One region of the Halomonas sp. PA16-9 genome, then DNA from elsewhere that is predicted to be linked to it. Evidence: predicted binding sites of a transcription regulator. Region 1 holds the regulator's gene; each other region holds the start of a gene.
What was found. The regulator PhoB, encoded in region 1, activates phosphate uptake and scavenging genes when phosphate is short. The targets are predictions, from matches to a motif close to TGTCATANNNNTGTCANA.

Region 1 (7,934 bases):
GCCTGAGACATAACCCACCGGCAGGCTGATGATGGGCAGTGTATAAATAGCGACGCAATGAAATTAGGCTCCGCTAGAAAGCCGTACCTTAAACTAAAACAAGAATAGTGTGGGAGAGGTGTTGGATGCCACAAAAAATCAGACCCCGCATCAGCAGGGTCTAAGGACACAAGACTTTGACAATGACTAGCGCTAGCTTCCTTTCCTTTTGCGGGGCTGCTCCAACCTTGGAATTTAACCCTGACCAACGCTCTGATTGTCGTTTGATTCATTCCTTGAATCGATATGCATCCGTATCGGTGTGACACGCTTTCGCGTGTTTAGCTCACGTGTTAATCGTAATATATTTCTTCAGAATTGCAAATTTTTGTTACCAAACGTTTCCATCACCTACGTCTTGGGTCAAATCTTTTGCTGTGTACTCCGCTTGAGCGCTAGTGTGATGCGACTCTGCCTTGATGACTCGAGGGCGGTCGCCTTCGTCATACATCAAATCAGAGGGGCTAAATTTAGCCTGACCCGAGGTATGATGTGATTGAGCTTGAATAGGCTCATCGTCAACGGTCAAATCTTGATTTGCTTCGATGGACATATGGGCAAAGGCAAGCGGGCTTGCCAGCAAACCAAAAGAGAGACCTACGACGGCTGCTTTTTTAACAAAATCGTTAAACATACTATTTACTCCTGGTGACCGTTTGATACCGCTGAAGTGAAGTGAGAAGGGCTCTCTGGCCAGATCTCACTGCGGCTAGCTTCACTACCTCTAGAGAGCATATGTAATGCCAACTCTCTTATAAAAATAAAATACTTATATAAATCAATAATTTAAAATAAATACATTGCGCACAATTATACGCCGCTAAAAACAAAAGCACGCTAATTACATGTGCACTAATGACACATGCGCAAAACTGTCTGTGCCTTTATGACACACTCAGCAAAATAAAAGGCTCGATGCCAACAAAGCGCTACGGCATCAATTCATAAAAAACAAAACATGGCATTGGATAGAGAGGCGCAAAGAAAGATCGGCGGAAAAGATAGGGGAGAAAGTAGCGGGGGAATAAGCGAGATAAAAAGTAGGCAGCAAAAATTAGGCCCCGCATTGCGGGGCCCGATATCAGAATTGGCTATAGGTAATAACTAACGCTAGCTTCCACTCCTTGTGCGGGGCTCCAACCTTGGAATTAACCCTGACTAGTGTTCTGATTGCCTACTGATTCATCCGTGAATCTTAAAAGCATTCTTGCTTTTGTAACATCCTGTTAATCGCTTATTCATTCTCTGAAAAGCTTTTAATGATATCTAAAAGGTCATAGATAATTAGCTACCGCCATTTTCTTCTACAAGCTCATCCTTGTCATACTCAGCATCGTCTGAGTGACTGCTTGATTGCGGATCCATGTCGCTGGCACCATCACCTTCGTCATGGGTTAAATCGTCAGTCATGTCTGTTGTATCACTGCCAGTTGAACTACCGGTACCTTGGGAATCCATCGGTTGCTCGTCAGCGGTAATACCTTGGTTTTCGTCAATCGCCGAATTTTCATCAGTTTGTGCAAAAGCTAATGGGCTTGCCATCAGACCAAAAGATACACCTAAAATGCCAGCTTTCTTGAGAAAATCCTTGGACGTCATATCCTACCTCCGATCGCTGTTTAGTACCGCTTAATGAAGAAAGAAAGGCTTACTGAGAAGCCAGCAATTCCTGCGGTCATCTTCCTTCAATCTGTACTCTGCAGAAGGCATGCCAAAAAACTGAAGAATATAAATAAAAACAACAAAATCAAACTCTTACTTAAAAATAAGTTATGCCAAAAAGGCATCAACTGAGTCACCACAACGCTTTGAGCTGTGTAAAAATGGCACATGGGTAAAGCTTTACCAACCTTGCATGCCAATATTGCACATTGTTACAAATATTATGCGATGGAATGACTTGCTAAATTAAACAAGACGCGAGGGGGGGAAGGGCGCAGCGAAACAACGCACCCTTGCCGGGAAGGGACTCAATTTGTAGTTGCGCATCGTGGCGCAACAGCACGTGCTTAACGATCGCCAAGCCTAAACCTGTGCCGCCAGTCGCAGTGCTGCGCCCCTTATCAACCCGGTAAAAGCGTTCTGTTAGTCGGGGAATATGAACGGGATCAATCCCTTCACCGTTATCTTCCACATCGATATAGCCGCCACCAGTAGCGCTAGCTTTCCAGCGCAGGGTGATTTGGCTGCCAGCAGGCGTGTAGCGAACCGCATTAAAGGCAAGGTTAGAGACGGCGCTGCGAATCTCCTGTTCACTGCCTAACAGTCGGGCATCGCTCTCAAGGGCGACGGTAATGGTATGACGTTGATGCGATAGGGCCAGCGCATCATCACAAACGCTTTGCAGTAAAGGCTCGAGTGGCAGTGGATGATGATCTTGGCCGCCCTGGTCAATTTCCAAACGCGAGAGCAGCAATAAATCGTTGACCAGATTCTGCATCCGCTGGGTCTGTTCCTGCATTTGCTGAATACTACGTCCCAAGCGCGGCGGAAGCTGGTCGGAGATATCACTGTAGGTTTCCAAATAGCCGGAGAGAACGGTCAGCGGCGTACGTAACTCATGGGAAACGTTGGCGACAAAGTCGCGCCGCATCTGCTCAAGACGATGCAAGCGGGTGATATCGCGAGCCATCACTAAGCGTTCGTCGTCACCGTAGAGGGTAATTTGATACTGCAGGATTCGCCGTTCATCAATCGGTGAGGTGAGCGTTAACGGCTCACTGTAGTTACGCGCATTAAAATAGCTGATAAAGCCCGGGTCGCGCAGTAGGTTGGTAATGTGTTGACCACGATCATGGGCGGTTTGTAGCCCCAGCATGGCGGTGGCGGCGCTGTTCCACCACTCCAAATCACCGTGGCGATCAAGCATGACCACGCTATCACGCATTGCTTCAGACGACTCTTGAATACGTGCCAAAGTAGCCCGCAGACGGCTTTGGGTGATGCGCTGACTTTTTTGATAGCGGTATAAACGATCGAATAGCTCGCCCCACATCCCGCGAGCGGCAGGCGGTTCATCGTTAGGGTGGAGGGTGAGCCACAAATAGAGTTCGCGTAACTGTCGTAAGTGGTAAAACAGGCATCCCGCAAGCCCTGCTGCGAGCCCCAGCCCAGCCGAGCCCAACAGCCAGCCCAAGCAAGTGCCCAGCGTGGCCAGCCACGCTATTCGCCACAGCTCACGACTCCATAAACGCACATTTACACCCGTGCAGAGAAACGGTAACCGGTACCCCGAACCGTTTGGATCAGGTTTTGATGCACGTCACCCAGCGCTTTACGCAAGCGGCGGATATGCACATCGACCGTGCGCTCTTCAACGTAAACATTGCCGCCCCACACTTGGTCAAGCAGCTGGCTACGTGTGTAAGCGCGCTCTTGGTGAGTCATAAAAAACTGCAGCAAACGGTACTCGGTGGGGCCCATTTCCAGCGCTTTGCCGTGGGCACTTACCCGGTGGCTCACCGGATCAAGCAGCAGGCCGTTAATCTCAATCGGGTCTTCAACGCCACGTGGCGTCGCACGGCGCAGCACCGCTTTTAGCCGTGCCACCAATTCCCGGGGTGAAAAAGGCTTGGTGATATAATCATCGGCACCGGCTTCAAGCCCTTGAATTTTATTATCCTCTTCGCCTTTCGCGGTGAGCATAATAATCGGGATTTCAGCGGTGGTTTCTTCACGTTTTAGGCGTCTCGCCAGCTCAATACCGCTAGTGCCGGGCATCATCCAGTCCAGCAGCAGTAAATCGGGTTGGTGGTCGACCACCATGGCATGGGCATCCTGGGCGTTATCCGCTTCGAGCACGCGATAGTCAGCCATTTCCAGCGCTACCGCGATCATCTCGCGAATTGACGCCTCATCATCGACAATCAGAACGGTCTTGGCGGTCATACCAGAGCCTCACGGTGTTCAAAGAAACTAGTTCAAAGAAAAACAGTTCAAAGATAAACAGATCAATGACATGTCAGTGACGATAACACCATGACTTGATGACAATTACATGACAATCGCCTCGATCAGCCAGCCGCAGGCCACCAACTTAGCGCGATACCGGCAAAAATCAGCAGTCCCGACCAGTGATTATTGAGAAACGCCTGGAAGCAGGCATCCCGCTCCTGGTCGCGAATTAAGCGCTGCTGATGCAGAAAAGTCGCTGCCATTGCCGCTAGCCCTAACCAGAAGAAACCACCTAAACCAACCCGCCAGCCTACCCAAGCCAGCAACCCCAGGGTGGCTAGCTGGAGTAAGCCGATAATCAAACGATCCGCATTTCCAAACAGCACGGCCGTCGATTTAATGCCAATTTTTAAATCGTCGTCGCGATCGACCATGGCGTACTGGGTATCGTAGGCCACTGTCCAGCACACATTAGCGCAGAATAGCAGCCATGCTTCCAGCGGCACGTGGCCGAGCACGGCGCCAAAAGCCATCGGAATTGCCCAGGAAAAAGCCGCGCCCAGCACCACCTGAGGAAAGTGGGTATAGCGCTTCATAAACGGATAAATAATCGCCAGCAGCACCCCGCCCAGCGAGAGCAGCACCGTAAACCAGTTGGTCAGTAATACCAGAATAAACGCAGCGGCCACAAGGGCGATAAACAGCAGTTGAGCTTCGGTTTCGCTGATACGGCCCGTCGCTAGCGGACGTTGTTTTGTGCGTTTCACATGCCCATCGAAGTGGCGATCCGCATAGTCATTGACCACGCAGCCCGCAGCGCGCATCACATAAACGCCGGCCACAAAAATCAGCAGCACATTTCGCCCTGGTACACCTTCCGCAGCCACCCATAATGCCCACAGCGTCGGCCACATCAAAAGCCATGTGCCTATCGGCCGATTCAAGCGCATCAGCTGTAAAAAATCTGCCACGCGAGCCCATCCCTTCGGCCGCAACAGTGAACGATCCATGCTTACCTCACGAAGAATAAGATGCAGGCGCTAGCCTAGCGCGAAGGCAGGCCAAGATCATCCGCCATCGCCGTCAAAAAATACTCTTGCACTAATAATGACAGACTGCCGTGCTTACAGCCGTGATAAAAAACAGAGCGCCTTCCCCAGGCACAGCCTTCCTGTATGCCGTTGACGCTAGCAAACTGGGGGGGATGCGTCGTTACTTCCAATGGCCCACGCACTAAACCCGGCTGGCGAAATAGCCAACTACCTAGCGAGCGCTCGCCCAAGCACTCTAGCCGTTGGCCCTTTACCTGTGAGAGCGGGGCGACCGAGCGCGCCACCACCCATGGCGTTCCATCTAAGCACAGCGCCACTTCCCGCAGCCAGGCGTAACGCTTGGCACCAATGCCCAGCGCCTGAGCCTCATCCTGGCGCGGCCAACCAACCCCCTGGCGCAGCAGTCGTACTCGAAACGGCTTCTCGCCACCTGCGACCATTAAGCGGGCGGTTAACGAGTCGGTGGAGGCAACCCACTGCCACCAGGAAGCACTCATCGCCGGGCGCGCCGCATCAATCGGGCGCCAGCGGGAAAATAGAGGAGTTTGCCGAAAAGCAGCAGCCGTCACCGAGTTCTCCAGGGCAATTAACGGGTTGGCTAGTGTAACATGGGCACTGAAAGGCTTTTGTTTCAGCAACTTTTTTAACGACTCGGTTTAGCGCTTCTTTTTTCGCAATCTTATTTAGCAACTTTTTTGGTGTCTGCATGCCCGCCACCCAAACACAAAAACGTCTTCTCACGCTGCGCTGGTGATTATTGGCACTGGAATGGCAGGGGTTGGCCTTGCCCGGCGTTGCGCCGATTGGGCGACCAACGCTCAATCACGCTGGTGAGCGCTGACAGCGGCGATGATTACAGCAAGCCGTTGCTCTCCACCGGCTTCGCCAAGGGCCTCGCGCCCGAACAATTAGCCCAGCGCAGCGCTACTGACCTGGGCGAAGAGCTAAATGCCCAAATGGTTATCCACACCCAGGTAACCGCACTGGATGTGGATAACCAAACAATTCTGCTTGAAGACGGCATGGTGCTCGGCTACGACACACTGGTACTGGCCACTGGCGCTGCACCACGGGCGCCCTTCAGCATTGAGCCCAGCGTAGCCCCACGCTGCTTTACCATTAACGACCTGGATGACTACCGCCGCTTTCACACGGCGCTAGGCCATGGCCCTGCACGGATGGCGATTGTTGGCGCGGGGCTGGTCGGCTGTGAATTTGCCAACGACCTCCACGCTGGCGGCCATCGTGTCAGCCTCATTGCCCCAGAAGGAACCCTACTTCCTCGCTTGCTGCCACCGCCCTTAGGGAACGCCCTAGGCGATGCCTTTAGCGAAGCAGGTATCCATCTTCACCTTGCACGTTCGATTGATTCGATAGCGGCCGAAAGCGGCGAAGATATCGTATTACGTCTGGATAACGGCGACGCTGTCAGCGCTGATCTCGTGTTGATGGCAACCGGCCTTGCACCTCGCACAGCACTTGCCGAATCGGCTGGTTTAAACGTATCACCTGGCGGTATAGTCGTTGACCGCCAGTTGCGTACATCGCACCCCAATATCTACGCCCTAGGCGATGCAGCCTGCGTAGACGGTGTTAATGCCATGTACGTGCAGCCACTACAAGCCAGCGTTAAGGCGCTGGCGGCAACCCTTTCAGGCGCGCCCACGCCGGTTAGCTTCGGTGCTTGGCCGGTAGTGGTTAAAACGCCGCTGCTACCAGTGGTGGCCTACCCGCCAACGAACACGCCTGAGCACTGGCGAATTGAAGGCGAAGGCGGGGATATCAGTGCCTTGGCTGAAAATAAAGACGGTCGTTTGATTGGTTTTGCGTTGACAGGCGGCTGCGTGAGAAGGAAAGTGGAGCTTTCCAGAGCAGCACCTGCACTGCTAGGCTGATTTTCGTCGCGTTCACGACTAGGCTAGAGAAGTTAACCTAATCGGCTACGCACCCAACAACATGCATTTGTTTGATGTTTGATTTCTTTTAAAAAGGGGAGATTCCTTATGCGCAAACCTGAACTCGCTGCAGCCATCGCTGAAAGTGCCGACCTATCCAAAGATAAAGCTGGCCAAGTGCTGAACGTTATTCTGGATGAGATCACCAACAGCGTTGCTAAGGGCGAAGATGTCGCTTTGATTGGTTTTGGTACCTTCACGGTACGTGAGCGCGCAGCACGTACCGGCAAAAATCCGCAAACCGGTGCCCCGCTGCAGATTCCGGCCAGCAAAAACGTTGCCTTTAAGCCAGGCAAAGGACTTAAGGACGCCGTTTCTTAATGAAGCTCAAGCTGACGCTGTGGCTACTGGGCGTACTGCTCAAACGTGCCCTGCGCCGCAAGCCGCGCTTTCGTGAACAGTTAGAACGCATGCGCGGCCTGGACTGGGGGATTGCCACGGAAGATCTAAGTATTGCCCGCCACTACCGGATGACACCGAAAAGTATCAGTACCGGCAAAGGGCTGCCTGTGGACTTAGATCTTGAGCTACGCTTCCGTGATCAGAATACCGCCTTGAAAGTGCTCAAAAAGCCAACACAGCAGGCCTTTCTCGACGGCATGATAAACGGCGACGTGCGCTTAGTGGGTGATTCCGCCGATATGAATAAGCTGCAAAAACTACTCAAGTATTTGTAGCGGTTTACGATTGGCATAGGGTAACGGCTTAGATTAAATAAATTTAGGCTGAACAAGGTAGAGGTATAAAAGCTATCGATGGACATACCTCATCAACGCCTCGTTTACTTTCGCGTTACCCTTGAGTCTGGCTCCGTGCGCCGCGCAGCGGCGCGCTTGGATATTGCTCCCTCGGCGGTAAGCCGGCAAATTGCTTTGCTGGAAGAAGCCTTGGGAGCGACGCTTATGGAGCGTCAGCGCGACGGCATTTCGCCTACTCCGGTAGGCGAAATGCTGCTTGAGTACTGCGAGCGCCGCGGCGCCCTTGATGAAGGGTT
Region 2 (7,934 bases), 920 kb from region 1:
AGAAGTCATGGCCTTCGTTGCCGAACCCGTCGTCGGTGCCACCTTAGGGGCGGTCGCCTCTGAGGCGGATTACTTCAAACGCGTGCGTGCCATTTGCGATAAATACGGCGTACTGCTGATCCTCGATGAAGTAATGTGCGGCATGGGAAGAACTGGCACCGTCTTCGCCTGCGAACAAGATGGGGTAGTCCCGGATATCGTCACGATCGCCAAAGGTTTGGGCGGCGGCTACCAGCCTATCGGCGCGGTGATGCTATCGGCCAACATCTACGCCAGTTTCGCCAATGGGTCTGGGCTGTTTCAGCATGGTCATACCTATCTTGGCCACCCTGTGGCCGCCGCGGCCGCTAACAAAGTGGTTGAGATCATTGCACGGCCGGAGACGCTGGCGAACGTCAATGCCATGGGCACGAGGTTACAGAGCGGCCTTGAAGCGGCGCTCGGCGCATCCCCCCATGTGGGCGATATTCGCGGCAGGGCTTGTTTCGCGGTATCGAGATTGTCGCGGACAGGGAAAACAAAACACCTTTCGATCCGGCTAGAAAGATTTACGCCAAGATCAAGCGACAGGCCATGGCGCGTGGCCTGATCAGCTACCCGATGGGCGGCACTATTGATGGCATTAACGGTGATCATATCTTGCTGGCTCCGCCCTATATCATTGCGCCTGACGAAGTAGACCTGATCATTGAGCGTATTGCCGAGGCCATAACCGCCGCCATCGCAGAGTGATGACACAATCAACAACATCTGAAAGGAGACCCACCCATGCCCTCTTCTCCCTGCCCGCCTATTTCCGATGCCGACTGGCCTGAGGAGATCCCTGATTTACGCGAGGGCTTTGCTGGCGCACTCAACGTTTATCGCACCATGGCCCATCACCCGGCCTTGCTTAGAGCGTGGGCGCCCTTGCGCCAACACGTTGTTAAGGAGAATGCGTTAGGGCCGGAACTGACCGAAGTGGTGATTTTACGCGCGGGTTTACGTATGGGCTCAGCCTACGAGTGGGCCCATCATGTTAGTCGTGCACTCGCCCTGGGATTCTCCGAACACCGGATCACTGCTATTCGCGGTACTCCCGAAGGCGTTGATGGTCTTATCGTCAACGCCGTGGATGCGTTATTCGATGAGCGCATGCTGGCCAAGGAGCAGGAAGCAGAACTTGCCGAGGCGATCGGACGCAAAGCAGTGATCGACCTGATCGCCATGGTGGGTTTTTACTACTCGGTGCTCGGTTACCTGCTCAAAACCTACGACACACCGATTGACGACACTATTCAACAAGAAGCGCAAAAGCAGCCGGAGCTGTTTTCGCTAATGCCACGTTCAACCAGGGCTGCTAATTAGCCACCCAATTTTCAATAAGCGAATTACGCTAATTGCTTAACCAACACCTTCGATTTACGGGCGTGATTGTAGGTTTCGCGTTTCAGCGGGGGTAGGTCTTCCAGGCTGGCGGCGCGGAAGCCGTGTTCCACAAACCAGTGGGCGGTGTGGGTCGTCAGCACGAAGATTTCAGTTAAGCCGCGCTGGCGGGCGCGCGCGCATGGCCTCCACCAGGCGCTCGCCCCGCTCGCCACCGCGGTAGCTGTCGTGCACTGCCACGCAGGCGAGTTCGGCAATGCTGGTATCCGTAAATACATGCAGCGCGGCGCAGCCAATCACCATACCGTCACGCTCGATCACCATGTAGTCATCGATTTCGTGCTCCAGGCGTTCACGGGAGCGCGCTACCAGCATGCCCCGGCGCTCTAGCGGTTCCAGAAGTTCCAGCAGACCGCTACATCGTTGAGCGTGGCTGGGCGCAGCTGTTCATAGCGGTGCTGGGTAATCATGGTGCCCACGCCGTCCCGGGTGAACAGCTCACCCAGCAGGGCATCGTGGTTGCGCCAGGAGAGCAAGTGCGTGCGCGCCACGCCCCCCGTGCGGCGGTGCAGGCGGCCTGTAAGTGGCGGGCTAGCTCGCTGCCTGGCACTGCGGCGCTTAAACGCGGCTCGGCCTCCGCTGGCGAAAGCTGGCGCAGCAGTGCGCCCTGCTCATCTTCCAAGCCTTCGGATTCCCCCAGCAAAATCAGCTTGTCGGCTTTCAGCGCCACGGCGGCGTGTTGAGCGACTTCAGAGGCGTCTAAATCAAAAACTTCACCGGTACTGGAGAACCCTAGCGGCGGCAGCAGCACCAGCGAGCCTTTTTCCAGCAGGCCTTCAATGGCGCTGGCACGCACCCGACGCACTTCGCCGCTGTGGTCGAAATCCACCCCTTCGCGCACGCCTAATGGCTTGGCGGTCACCAGGTTGCCGGAGATCACGCTCAATTCCACACCGTGCAGCGGCGTGCTGGGCAGGCCAAGGGAGAGCCGCGCTTCAAGCCATAGCCGCTGGTGGCAGCTACCTGCTCAACGTGAGCCATCACCGCGCGATCCGCGACCCAGCGGCCATCGATGCGCGTGGGTTCTACGCCGGCGGCGGTTAGCGACTCGTGCACCTGGGGGCGAATGCCGAACACGACGACCAGTCGCACACCCAGGGTATGCAGCAGCGCCAAATCCTGAATCAGTTGCTCCCCTCGGCCAGACGCCATGGCTTCGCCTTCAATTAAGATGACAAAGGTTCGCCCCCGGTGGGCATTGATGTAGGGGGAAGCGTTACGAAACCAATCAACAAAGGGGAAGCGCGTATCCAAGGGCCGCTCTCCGGCAGCAGGTGAAAGAAACAATCTCAAAAACAATCTCCAGTTACTTTACCAGAGCACGAAAAACAGCGGCACCTTCAAATGCAAATCTGCTCGATCTAATGCAGATAAACATGAAGATGCCGCTGTGATTTTACTACTTGGCTGCTTTTAAACACGTTCGAGCGTTGGCGTACTAAGTATTTAATAGCCTGCTCTCGTTAGCCAAACATACCTTTAAACATGAAGAAGAACAGAATCGCCAGGCCAGCGCCTGCTGGTAGTGTGATCAGCCACGACATGGCAATCGTGCCGATGACCCGCAGGTTCAAAGCCGCCATGCCGCGTGCCAGCCCCACCCCAAGAATCGCGCCGACCAGGGTGTGGGTGGTGGAAATCGGCAGGCCAGTGCCCGAGGCCAGCACCACCGTCGTGGCTGCCGCCAGGGTAGCGGCAAAGCCACGGCTGGGGGTCAGTTCCGTAATCCCGGTACCCACGGTAGCGATGACTTTATGACCGTAGGTGACCAAACCCACCACGATGCCGCTGCCGCCAAGTACCAGCACCCACCAGGGCACCAGTGCAGAGCCGCCAATTTCACCGCCGGTTTGCACCACGCTGATGACTGCCGCCAGTGGGCCAACCGCATTCGCCACATCGTTAGAACCGTGGGCAAAGGCCATGGCACAGGCGGTGAAGATCATCAGCACGCCGAACACACGCTCAACGTTGGCATAGCCGAAGTGGTCGTTGGTATTGTGCTCAAACTTGATACGCCGCTGCATGATCAGGCCAATGCCCATAATCACCAGGCCCAGCAGGATCGACAGCAACAGGCTCTGATTGAAGGTTAGATCCAACCCCACATGAGATAACCCTTTGGTCAGCGTGACCATCGAAACGATGAAGCCCACCAGAAACACATAACCGGGTACGTAGCGTTTGGCGGCCGTGAACGGGTTGGCGTCCTCGAAAATCAGGTGGTGTACCGATTTAAACAGCACGAAACCGATGGTACCTGCCAACAAGGGGGAGACCACCCAACTGGCGGCAATCTTGCCTACCGCACCCCAGTCCACCGTGGCAGGGCCTAGCCCTGCAACCGCAAAGCCTACGATCGCGCCGACAATCGAGTGCGTCGTGGAAACCGGCCAGCCTTTCATGGAGGCCACCAGCAGCCATGTTCCCGCCGCCAGCAGGGCTGCCAGCATGCCGTAGACCAGCAATTGTGGGTCGTCCTGTAGCAGTTCGGGGTCGATAATACCTTTACGGATCGTATTGGTAACTTCGCCACCGGCTAGCCAGGCACCCAGGAATTCAAAAATGACCGCAATCAGGATAGCCTGTTTGATGGTGATCGCTTTCGACCCCACCGAGGTTCCCATGGCATTGGCCACGTCGTTGGCGCCAACGCCCCAAGCCATGAAAAAGCCAAACAAACAGGCCAGGATGATAAAAATTTCACCGTGCTGGGCAATAATCAGCATGAAAGTCCCCTTAGCGGGCAGTCAGGATCTGCAGACGGCTACCCACGCGCTCGGCGCGGTCGGATAGTTCGCCAACCCATTCAATGATCTTGTAGAGAAAGATCACGTCCACTGGTGGTAGCTGGCTCTCAAGCTTGAACAGCTGGCGGCGAATGGTGATCTGTTGGTCGTCGGCTTGGTGTTCGAGGGTGTGCAGCTCACGGATCATCTTCTGCATCACATCCGAGACATTTTTGCCAAAGCCGGACTCGAGCAGATCCTTGAGCTCTTCTAGCGCTTGACGCGCTTGCGCCACGCAGGCAACGCTGGTTCGAATGTAGTCGCGCATCGGCGCGGCCAGCTCATCCGGCACGCGCATTTTACGCCCCAGCATAATGCCGGTAATGTCACGCACCTTGTTGGCGATCTTGTCCTGCACGCTGATCAGATCAAGCAGATCGGAGCGCGACACCGGAAGAAACATGGTGTTGGGCAGGTTCAACCGTAGTTCTGTTTTCAGCGTATCGGCGTCATGCTCTAGGCGGGTGACGTTTTCGCGCAGCTCAGCCGCTTTGTCCCAGTCATCAACCAGGGTTGCTTCAAAAAACGGCAACAGCTGATCGGCACACTCATTCGTCTTGACGATATGGGCCAATAACGGCTGGAATGGCGAGCGGCCAAACATCGAAGAAAAAGGATTGGAGGTAACCATAATGCCTTTTAGCCTGTTTTCGGGGAGCCTGGAAATGGCGGCGCCAGTATAAAGAGTGCGCCCGCCGCCGTCATGAAAAGTTCACAAATGTAATCAAATATTCATTTAAATGTCACGATAACGAGGTAGCTAACGTCATGAAAGGCCCAAACCCCATGGAAGTGGAACTTAAACTGGCCCTTGCCCCGACAGGGCCTGCGGCGCTGACTCAACACCCGTATCTCGCTTCACACGCCGTGCGTAAACAATCGCTGACCAATACCTACTTTGATACCCCTCAGGGTGATCTGGCGAAAGCACATATTGCGCTGCGACTTCGCCAGGTGGATGGTCAGGTGCTGCAAACGGTGAAAACCGCTGGCCAAGGTGGTGGCGGGCTTTCCCAGCGCGAAGAGTGGGAGTGGCAAGTGGCTGGCCCGCAGTTGGATCTCGCTTCAATTGCCAAGCTCCCCCCTTTTCAAGGCGAACTTAGCGGTGTGCTAGATGCCCTCGCCCCCAACTCAGCACCGACTTCACACGGCGTAGCTGGCAGCTAAAAGAGGGCGGACAAGGTCAGGAGAGTCATGTCGAGCTGGTATTGGATGAAGGCGAAATTATTAGCGGTGGCTACCGCACGCCGATTCGCGAAGCAGAGCTCGAATTAAAAGGCGGCGAGCCTGAAGCTCTGTGGGCACTGGCATTAACCCTTGCTGAACAGGTAGCGCTGCGGCCCTCGGACAGTAGCAAGGCGGCCCGTGGCAATGCGCTTAGTACCCAACACTGGCCGCTCCCCGAAGCGCACTCCCCGGCAGAGTGGCTGCACCGTGCCACGCTGGCGCTGGACGCCTACCACGACAGCCAACAAGCCAGCTTTCTAAACGATGCCCAGCAGGCGTTGGCCACCCTCGCCGAACACCCCGAACTGGATGCCACCGCACGCGCTTATGCCCAGGCGCTGCCTGGCGCGCTCAATACGGACGGCCAGCCCAATGCGGCCTACGGTAAAGCGGCGTTAGCGCTCGCCCATCGCTTGGCGTACCAAACCGCGCTACGCTAGCGTTTAACACTCTTTTTTAGAACGGCATTGAGGCTCACTTCAGGATGATGCGATGAATTTACACTTAACACCGGGCGGGGATGGCCTACGCACACGGCTGTTTCATGTCATTTTCGAGTCAGACACGCCAGGGGCCAAGGCGTTTGATATCGCCTTGATTATAGCGATTTTGTTAAGCGTCGCGGTTATTCTGCTAGGTAGCGTTGAGAGCTATGCCGCGCACTACGGGCACATTTTTTTCTTAGCTGAGTGGACATTCACACTTCTTTTCACCCTTGAGCTGGCCTTGCGCATCTACTGCTTGGAACGTCCTTTGCTCTATTTAAAGAGTTTTTATGGGATCGTCGACTTGCTTGCCGTGTTGCCTACCTGGTTAATACTGCTCGTGCCCGGCGCCCATGGGTTGGTCATTGTTCGTTTGCTGCGGGTGCTGCGCATTTTCCGTATTTTGCGCCTGATGGAGTTTGTCGGCGAAGCTAGCCTGCTCATAGACGCTCTCAAACGCAGCATGCGGCAAATACTGCTGTTTTTTAGCGCCATTTTTATGGTGATCACGCTGTTCGCGGCCCTGATGTACACGATTGAATCACCTGAAGCGGGCTTCACCAGCATTCCCATGTCGATGTACTGGGCTATCGTTAGCATGACAACGGTCGGCTACGGCGATATTGTCCCCGCTACATCGGTAGGCAAAGCAATCACGATGATTCTGATGCTACTTGGCTACTCAATCATCGCCGTGCCCACAGGGGTATTCTCCGCTCAGGTAATTCGCTCGATACGCGAGGATCGTTACTCGGAGGAAGCCTGCCCCGGCTGCGGTCACGACCACCATGAGAAGCGGGCCCGTTACTGCCTGCGCTGCGGCACCTGGCTCGACGAGGACAGCGAAGACCCACGAAAAAAAGACGCAGACAAAAACGCGCCCCATGACAGCTAAACCAGATAGCCAAACCGAGGCGCGCAGCGTTTATTTAATGCGGGATGGAGTGGTTATCTAACCGATCACTCCACTTCATGCGGGGCTTCCCAGGCGTCTAACTCAGCCTCGCTCCAGGCACCGTAGGTAGCGTTGGGGAACACGATCCAATCGTTGCCAAAACGCTCGGCATTCTCTTCAACAAGCGCATGCTGCTGGTCAAGGTCGGCGCCCGCGAAGTCACCCGCGAAATCGTGAAGGGAATCACCCAGCTGCATCACCAGCGTGTGGTTATCCACCACTTCCGCGCGGCGTTCTGCCTTGGCAGGCCCCAGCAACATCACGCTCTGTTCAGAGACTTGGGGTAGCTCTAGCGCTTCCAAGGTGGCGATAGTGTCGGCCTCGTTCTCCTGGTAGCGATCAGAGACGTAAAAAATGGCCACGCCCTGCTCATCCGCGTAATCCAGGAACGCTTTGGCACCCGGCATCAAACGCGGTTCGCCTTCACGCTCCCAATGCTTCCATGTGTCCCAGGTGGTGTAGTCGTGGCACGCCTGCATGTCGCGAACCAACAGCGCGCTATTATCCAGCACCGTTTCATCCAGGTCGGTAATGATCGCCAAGTCGTCGCTGCCACCATGCGCCTCAATCTGATCCTCAAGCCGGTAGGTGGCGAGGGCAAAACCCTGACGCTGCAGAGCAGCGGCTTCAGCAGACTGCTGTTGATAGCGCAGGCCCATTGCATAAGCTTCCTGGGCACATATTTCTGCGTCATCACTATTTGCATGGCTGGTCAGCGGTAAAGCGGTGAGGCTGGCTAGAGCAGCAAGGGTGCAGAGGCGAGAAGGGAATGGCTTCGTCATTGAATGATCTCCTGGGCTAGGCGATCTCAAAAAGACGAGGCGATTCCTCGCCTTAAAGGATCACAATTTATTATCGAAAAGAACCGTTAGGATCATATTTTATTTTCATTGAACATTCAAATAATGAAAAATAGACAAATTCCCTGCTCATTAGAGCTAAAAGCAGGGATTTGCTCTGAAAAGTGTTTTTAGACGACGAAAGGAGAAATATCGCCGCGCCCTTCACGGATGATTTTCGGCGGCAGTTCGCGCAGGTCGATGACGCTGGTGG
Region 3 (7,934 bases), on a different replicon from region 1:
GGCCTTCTTCGACACGATCGACCATCAGCACCTGCGAGCGTTTCTGCAGCAACGAGTGAAGGACGGGGTGATCCTCCGCCTGATCGGCAAGTGGCTCAAGGCCGGGGTATTGGAGGCCGGGCAGTGGCAGAAGGGAGAGATCGGTAGCCCGCAGGGCGGGGTGATTTCCCCCTTGTTGGCGAATGTCTACCTCCACTATGTGCTGGACGAGTGGTTTGAGAAGGACGTCAAGCCGCGTCTGCGAGGACGAGCGTTCTCGGTGAGGTTCGCCGATGACGCCATCCTGGCATTCAGCAATGAAGCCGATGCCCGCAAGGTGCTGGAAGTGCTACCCAAGCGCTTCGCGCGCTTCGGCCTCACTCTGCACCCGACCAAGACTCGGCTGGTGCGGTTCCGACCGCATCGGGAGCGGCGTGCCGAGACCTTCGACTTCCTGGGCTTCACCTTCTACTGGGGCAGGTCCAGACGCGGTCGCCTGATCATCAAGCAGAAAACGGCCAAGGATCGGTACAAGCGCGGCCTCAAGCGAATCTCGCTATGGTGCCGAGCCAACCGTCACCGGCCGCTGCGAGAACAGCACCGTCAACTCTGTCGGAAGGTCACTGGGCATTACGCGTACTACGGGATCACGAACAACATCGAAGCTCTGCAGCGCTTCGTCAACGCGGTCCGGCGTATCTGGATCAAGTGGCTCCGGAGGCGCTCGCAGAAGGGATGGTTCTCGTGGGAAAAGGCAGCGCAGCTGCTGTCGATTCTCCCGTTACCGTGCGCCAGGATCATTCACCGTTTTACCTGGTAGCGAAACTGATGGTTGAGGAGCCGGATGCGTCAATCGCGCACGTCCGGATCTGAGGGGGGCCGGGACGAGCAATCGCCCGGTCTACCCGACCATACCCTACGCGCCGCCAACCCGCGATGAAAGGAGTGCTCCCATGCGCCTGGCCCTGTTTGATCTTGACGACACCCTCCTGGACGGAGACTGCAGCGACCGCTGGAATTTATGGATGATAGAGCAAGGCTGGATCAGCGATGCCGAAGCGTTTATGGCGCGGGCGGAGAAAATGCACCAGGCCTATCACGCGGGGAAGCTAAAGCTTGAAGAGTATTTGGCCATGACCCTAGCACCGCTGCGAGGGCGCAGAGTGAGAGATGTGCAAAAAGAGGTCGAGCGCTTTGTTGCCACGCACCTGCAACCGCGTATTTTTGAACAAGCTTGGGCCTGTCTGGAAGCGCACCGCCAGGCAGGCGATACCCTGGTACTGATTTCCGCCTCGTCACGGCATCTGGTCGAGCCGATAGCGACCACTCTGGGTATTGAACACGTGCTGGCGGTAGAGCTAAGCGTGGAGCACGGCATCAATGAAGACGCGCGCTATACCGGCGGCAGCGAGGGTATTTTTTCTTATCGTGGCGGTAAGGTGCTGCGCTTAAAACAGTGGTTGGCCGAGCAGCAGTTCACCCCTAGCCACACTACTTTCTACTCAGACTCCCGCAACGACCTCCCGCTGTTGCAGTACGTGGATTGCCCTGTAGCGGTCAATCCCGATCCAGTGCTCGCTGAGGTGGCTAGCGTTGAAGGTTGGCGGCGCTTAGACTGGCGGGCGCCCTCAAGCGCTTCGTCACCTAATGCTCTGCCAGGAAAATCGGCGCATGTCTGATGCCTACTATCTAAAGTTAACCGAACAGCTTCGTACCTTGATCGACCAAAATGCTGCCCTGTGGGAAGGCAAGCTTCCCGCAGAGCGGTCATTGGCCGAGCGTTTTGCCACCACTCGTGTGACCCTGCGCCAAGCGCTTTCACAGTTGGAAATGGAGGGCTTAATCCACCGCAGCAACCGGCGCGGCTGGTTTATTTCTCCTGCCCGTTTAGTTTACGACCCCACCCGTGACGCGGGCTTTAACGACTATGTACGTGCACAGGGGCGGCAGCCACGCACGGCAGTATTGAAGCTGGAAACCCGTGCCCATCTGCCTGCCGCGCGGGCACTGAATTTGCCGGATGACCAGCCGTTTCAGCATATTCGCCGCCGCCGCTACGTGGATGACCGCGCGGTGCTGGTGGAGTCGCTGTGGGTGGTGCCCGAGCGTGCCCCAGAGTTGCTAGATATCTATAGTGGGCAATCGCTTTGGGGGCTGTTGCGCGAGCGCTGGGGGCACTACCTGGCCAATCGCTCTATTCGCATGGTCTCAGAAGCGCTTTCGCCAATGGATGCCGAAGAGCTATTCGTTGCACCCGGCACTGCCGGGTTAAATATTAACCGTGCCATTTTAGACGACCAGCAGCGCCCTATTGAGTTTGATGAAGAGCACTGGCTGCACGATTCGCTGTGTATCAGCGTGGAGCTATCCGGTCAGCGCTAGCGGAAACGACCTAGCCGCGGTCATCACCAGTTAAAAAAACGGTCAAACAAGCGTCATCGCAGTGTCATTTAACGCCTGCAAACTTCTGGTCTATACCAATCAGCCGGGAGACTATCATGATGATGCCACGCCGTTTATTCCCTTCAACGTTGTTAGCAGGTGCTGCTGTTGCGCTTGCTTCCAACGCCCAAGCAACTGAATTAACGGTGTATACCGCCGTTGAGTCGGACGACCTGCAAAAATATGCTGAACGCTTCAACGCGGCCCACCCGGATATCGAGATTAACTGGGTGCGCGACTCCACCGGCGTGATTACCGCCCGCCTGCTGGCCGAGAAAGACAATCCCCAGGCTGACGTGATCTGGGGCCTGGCCGCTACCAGCCTGCTGGTGTTGGAAGAGGAGGGCATGCTGGAGCGCTACGCTCCCGCTGGCGTTGAGAATCTCGACCCCAAATTTGTCGATGTGGCCTATCGTGATGGTGAAGACCCGGCTTGGGTGGGTATGGACGCCTGGGTCGCTGCTATTTGCTACAACACCATTGAGGGCGAGCGCCAGGGCGTGCCGATGCCGACCTCTTGGGAAGACCTTACCCAGCCTGAGTTTGAAGGCCATGTGATCATGCCTAACCCCAACTCGTCGGGTACCGGCTACCTGGATGTAGCCAGCTGGCTGCAGCTATGGGAAGAGGATCAGGGTTGGGATTATATGGATCGCCTACATAACAACATTGCCCGTTACACCCATTCGGGCTCCGCCCCTTGTAGCCTGGCGGCTACCGGTGAAACCGTAGTGGGTGTGTCATTTGCCTTCCGCGGTGCGCGCTTGAAATCCCAGGGTGCGCCTATTGAAGTTATCTTCCCTGAAGAAGGGCTGGGCTGGGATATGGAAGCCGCCGCTATTGTGGCCGGTACCGACAAGCAGGAAGCCGCGCAAACGCTGATGGATTGGGCAATCTCCCGTGAAGCCAACGAACTGTATAACGAAGGCTATGCGGTGGTGGCTTACCCAGGTGTGGCACAGCCGATTGAAAACTACCCTTCCGATATTACTGATCGAATGATCGACGCCGATTTCCAGTGGGCTGCCGTCAATCGTGAACGCGTGCTAGCCGAATGGCAGCGTCGCTACGATGGTAAAACCGAACAATAAGCCGCGATCAGTTGCCCGGCCGGTTTGCCGGGGCTTGGAGAGGTTATGCACACGACAATGACATCGCTGCTGGCGGCCGACACACCAACGGTGATGACTCCCACTACTCCCCATTTAACCATTGAAGCAGTCACTAAGCGTTTTGGTAGTTTTACCGCGCTGGATGGTATTTCCCTAACCATAAACGAGGGCGAATTTGTCTGCTTTTTGGCCCCTCCGGATGCGGCAAAACCACCCTGTTACGCACGATTGCAGGGCTGACCCAGCAAACGACGGGCACGCTTATTCAGCGTGACAAGGATATCTCCACGCTGCCCACCCAGGCGCGGGATTTCGGCATTGTGTTCCAGTCCTATGCGCTGTTTCCCAACCTCACGGTGTTCAACAACGTGGCCTATGGGTTGCGCAACCGGCGGGTAGAGCGGTCACGCATCCAAGCACGGGTGGGTGAGCTGCTCGCGCTGGTGAACTTGACGGGCAGCGAAAACAAGTACCCGGCGGCGCTTTCCGGCGGGCAGCAACAGCGCGTGGCGCTGGCGCGGGCATTGGCCACCGAGCCTGGCCTGCTGCTGCTGGACGAGCCGCTTTCGGCGTTGGACGCCCGGGTGCGGGGCCACCTGCGCAGCCAGATTAAAGCCCTGCAGGCGCGCCTCGGGGTGACCACCATCATGGTGACCCACGACCAGGAAGAGGCGCTGACCATGGCCGACCGCATCGTGGTGATGAACCACGGCGTGATCGAGCAAGTGGGTACCCCGGCGGAGATCTACCATCAGCCTGCCAGCGCCTTTGTGGCCTCGTTTATCGGCAGCATGAACTTCCTGGAAGTGACCGCTCAGGGCGATAACCAAGCGCTGCTGGGTACCATGCCCTGCGCCTGCCTATCGCATACCTTAAAAGTGGGTCAAGCCGCCCAACTGGCTATTCGGCCCGAAGCAGTGGCACTTAGCCGTCAAGCGGGAGCGCTGAACGGTGAGGTGATCGGCATCGAGTTTTTAGGTCCCTTTCAGAGGGTCACTTTGCGCCTAACGGACGTTGACCAAACGCTAATTGCCGATGTGCCTAGCCGCGATAGTACCGACTTAAACCTTTACCAGGGGCAGGTTCTAGGCATTCACCTGCCCGCCGAAGCCGCCCGTCTTTATCCCGCCGGGAGCAGCCAGCAATGATCGCCGAGAGCTTTGTAAAATCGGCGACCAAGCCGTCGCTAGAGTCGCTGATCCGCTTGTTGGCGTTACTCGCTGGCGTTGCATTGCTGGTGGTGGGGCTGCTGTTCCCACTCGTGACCATGCTGATCAAGAGCCTGCAAGACCGCGCCGGCGACTTTATCGGCCTGGCTAACTTCGCGCACTATTTTCAAACCCCGGCGCTGGTCAATTCGATTGCCAACTCGTTGCGGGTGGCGTTGATGACCACCGGTGTGGTGGTCGGATTAGCGTTTCTATGCGCCTACGGGATTACCCGTACCTGCATGCCGGGCAAGCGGCTGTTTCGCATGTTGGCGATTCTGCCCATTTTGGCGCCATCGCTGCTGCCCGCGATTAGCCTGGTCTATCTGTTTGGCAATCAGGGATTTCTGCGCGATTTACTGGCCGGCCAATCGGTTTATGGACCCATCGGCATTGTCATGGGCATGAGTTTCTGGATATTTCCCACGCGCTAATGCTGCTGACCACCGCGCTGACCAACAGCGACGCGCGGCTCTACGAAGCGGCTGAAGCGCTGGGAACCCCTAAGTGGCGTACATTTTTGACTATTACCTTGCCCGGCGTGCGCTACGGGCTGATTTCCTGCCTGTTTGTGGTGTTTACCCTGGCGATTACTGACTTCGGCGTGCCTAAAATTATCGGTGGTCAGTTCAGCGTATTGGCCACCGACGTCTACCGCCAAGTGGTAGGGCAGCAGAACTTTCAGATGGGCGCGGTAGTCAGCGTGATTCTGCTGCTGCCCGCGGTGCTCTCGTTTATCGTTGACCGCTGGATACAGCGGCGCCAAGTGGCGCAACTCTCGGCACGGGCCGTGCCGTGGCAGCCTAGCCCCAGCCCGCTGCGGGATTGGATATTTACACTGCTGTGCTACGCGGTGGCGGGGGCCATTGTGCTGGTGATCGGCACAGCGGTGTATGCGTCGCTGGTGCAGTTCTGGCCCTACAACTTATCGATAACCTTTGAGCATTATACCTTCCAAGGCATGGCCGATGGTGGTTGGGGGGCGTGGTTTAACTCGCTCAAGTTAGCGTTTAGCGTGGCCTTGGTGGGCACGTTAGTGATCTTCTTTAACGCCTGGCTAATCGAAAAGAGTGAAGGCTTTCGCCCGCTGCGCCAAGGGCTGCACTTTATGGCCATGCTGCCCATGGCGGTGCCTGGCATGGTGCTGGGGCTTGCCTATATCTTCTTTTTCAATCAGGCGGGCAACCCGTTTAACTGGCTGTACGGCACTTTGATGATTCTGGTGCTCAACACGTTGGTGCACTTTTATACGGTGTGTCACCTCACCTCGGTAACCGCGCTTAAACAGCTCGACCCTGAGTTTGAAGCCGTCGGGGCCTCACTGAAAGTACCGTTTTGGACAACCTTCTGCCGGGTAACGCTGCCGGTGTCGCTGCCCGCGGTACTGGATATATCGGTTTACCTGTTCGTCAATGCGATGACCACGGTATCGGCAGTTGTGTTCTCTATAACAGTGACACGCGGCTGGCCTCGGTGGCGGTGCTGCACCTGGATGAAGCGGGCTACTTCGCCAGCGCTGCGGCTATGGCGGTGCTGATTTTCCTTACCTCGCTGGTGGTGAAGCTGCTCCACACCGCACTCACCCATGTTTTATTAAATAACGCCCAGCGCTGGCGCCATGCGTGCTAGCTGACACCTAGACAGCCGCTGTGCTTACTATTAAAGTGTTTTAAAAATCTGGTATATACCAAAATGACCGATAACGTGAGCAAGGACATAAAAGACCCCTATTTACTAACCCCCGGGCCGCTGACTACTTCCCATGCGACCAAAGCCGCCATGATGCGTGATTGGGGCTCCTGGGATGACGACTTTAACCAAGTGACTGCCGGCATTCGCACCCAGCTGCTTGCCATGGCCGAGGCAGCAAGCGACGAGTACGCCTGCGTGCCTATGCAGGGCAGCGGCACCTTTGCTGTTGAGAGTGCGCTGGCTTGCGCCACTGATCCCAACGGTAAAGTACTGGTGCTGATGAATGGTGCTTACGGCAAGCGAGCTGGCCAACTGCTGGATACCATAGGGCGCGTCTATATCACCTTGGATAAAGGCGACTATCTGCCACCCCAGCCCAATGAGGTGGCGGCGCTGCTGGAGCAATATCCTGATATTACAGCGGTATTTTTAGTGCACTGTGAAACCAGCTCGGGCATTTTGAACCCGTTAGAGGCGATTGCAGAGGTGGTGAACGCTCATGGTAAAACGCTCATCGTCGATGCGATGAGTTCCTTTGGCGGCGTACCCATCAGCCTCGCGAAAACACCCATCGATGTGCTGGTTTCCTCTGCCAACAAGTGCATCGAGGGCGTGCTGGATTGGTTTTGTGATTATTCGCAAAGCGCTGCTTGAAGCAGGCAAGGGGCGCGCCCACTCACTGAGCCTGGATCTGCACGACCGTGGTCGTATATGGAACGCACTGGTCAGTGGCGCTTTACGCCGCCCACTCACACCGTGGTGGCCTTTCAGGCCGCACTTGCCCAGCACCGGGAAGAAGGCGGTGTGCCAGGGCGCTGCGCGCGCTATACCCGCAATCGTGATGCGCTGGTAAAAGGCATGCGAGCGCTAGGCTTCAGCACGCTGTTAGAAGACGAATGGCTATCGCCGATCATCACTACCTTCTTAAGCCCAACCGATCCAGCGTTTGAGTTTAACGCTTTCTACGCGGCGCTAAAGGCGCGCGGGTTTTTGATCTATCCCGGCAAGTTGACTGAAGTGGAGAGTTTTCGTATCGGCTGCATTGGTCAGCTAGGCACCACGGTGATCGCGGAACTGCTAAGCGCCATTCAAAACACACTTGCCGAGATGGGCGTTAGCCTTTTTCCAGGCCTATCTTCACAATCAGGGAGCGCCTAATGCAGTATCAATCTCCCCAATGCTTGCAAGCGGTTATCTGTGACTGGGCAGGCACGCTGGTCGACTTTGGCTCCTTTGCGCCTACCCAGATCTTCGTCGAAGCGTTTGCTGAGCTGGGCGTGGCGATTAGCCTGGAAGAAGCTCGCGGCCCCATGGGTATGGGTAAGTGGGATCATATTCGCACGCTGTGCAACCATCCGGACATCGCCGAACGCTTTGTTCAGGCGGTAGGCCACGCGCCTTCTGATGACGATGTAACGGCGCTTTATGAGCGCTTTATGCCGCTGCAGATTGCCAAAATTGCCGACCACTCGGCGGTGATTCCCGGCGCGCTCGACACCTT

Region 2: FDY98_RS03720 (TIGR00153 family protein) is a predicted target of PhoB. The motif match lies at 4,945-4,962, and genes of this name have one in related genera.
Region 3: FDY98_RS19410 (putative 2-aminoethylphosphonate ABC transporter substrate-binding protein) is a predicted target of PhoB. The motif match lies at 2,413-2,430, and genes of this name have one in related genera.

Annotation. Positions count from the first base shown of each region.
Region 1 is NZ_CP040451.1:3,395,300-3,403,233, forward strand. It holds gene FDY98_RS15860 (hypothetical protein) at 371-673, opposite strand; gene FDY98_RS15865 (hypothetical protein) at 1,324-1,638, opposite strand; gene phoR (phosphate regulon sensor histidine kinase PhoR) at 1,943-3,235, opposite strand; gene phoB (phosphate regulon transcriptional regulator PhoB) at 3,238-3,927, opposite strand; gene ubiA (4-hydroxybenzoate octaprenyltransferase) at 4,053-4,943, opposite strand; gene FDY98_RS15885 (chorismate--pyruvate lyase family protein) at 4,979-5,554, opposite strand; partial or broken gene FDY98_RS15890 (NAD(P)/FAD-dependent oxidoreductase) at 5,754-6,880, shown strand; gene FDY98_RS15895 (HU family DNA-binding protein) at 6,989-7,261, shown strand; gene FDY98_RS15900 (hypothetical protein) at 7,261-7,617, shown strand; gene FDY98_RS15905 (LysR family transcriptional regulator) at 7,696-7,934, shown strand, end outside.
Region 2 is NZ_CP040451.1:796,580-804,513, reverse strand. It holds partial or broken gene FDY98_RS03740 (aspartate aminotransferase family protein) at 1-732, shown strand, start outside; gene FDY98_RS03735 (carboxymuconolactone decarboxylase family protein) at 769-1,347, shown strand; partial or broken gene argA (amino-acid N-acetyltransferase) at 1,371-2,679, opposite strand; gene FDY98_RS03725 (inorganic phosphate transporter) at 2,889-4,154, opposite strand; gene FDY98_RS03720 (TIGR00153 family protein) at 4,165-4,845, opposite strand; partial or broken gene FDY98_RS29265 (CYTH domain-containing protein) at 4,983-5,881, shown strand; gene FDY98_RS03710 (ion transporter) at 5,934-6,821, shown strand; gene FDY98_RS03705 (5'-nucleotidase, lipoprotein e(P4) family) at 6,887-7,663, opposite strand; partial or broken gene FDY98_RS03700 (L-threonylcarbamoyladenylate synthase) at 7,852-7,934, opposite strand, start outside.
Region 3 is NZ_CP040452.1:649,346-657,279, reverse strand. It holds gene ltrA (group II intron reverse transcriptase/maturase) at 1-799, shown strand, start outside; gene FDY98_RS19420 (HAD family hydrolase) at 933-1,658, shown strand; gene FDY98_RS19415 (UTRA domain-containing protein) at 1,651-2,361, shown strand; gene FDY98_RS19410 (putative 2-aminoethylphosphonate ABC transporter substrate-binding protein) at 2,478-3,512, shown strand; partial or broken gene FDY98_RS19405 (putative 2-aminoethylphosphonate ABC transporter ATP-binding protein) at 3,606-4,681, shown strand; partial or broken gene FDY98_RS19400 (putative 2-aminoethylphosphonate ABC transporter permease subunit) at 4,678-6,370, shown strand; partial or broken gene FDY98_RS19395 (2-aminoethylphosphonate--pyruvate transaminase) at 6,434-7,591, shown strand; gene phnX (phosphonoacetaldehyde hydrolase) at 7,591-7,934, shown strand, end outside.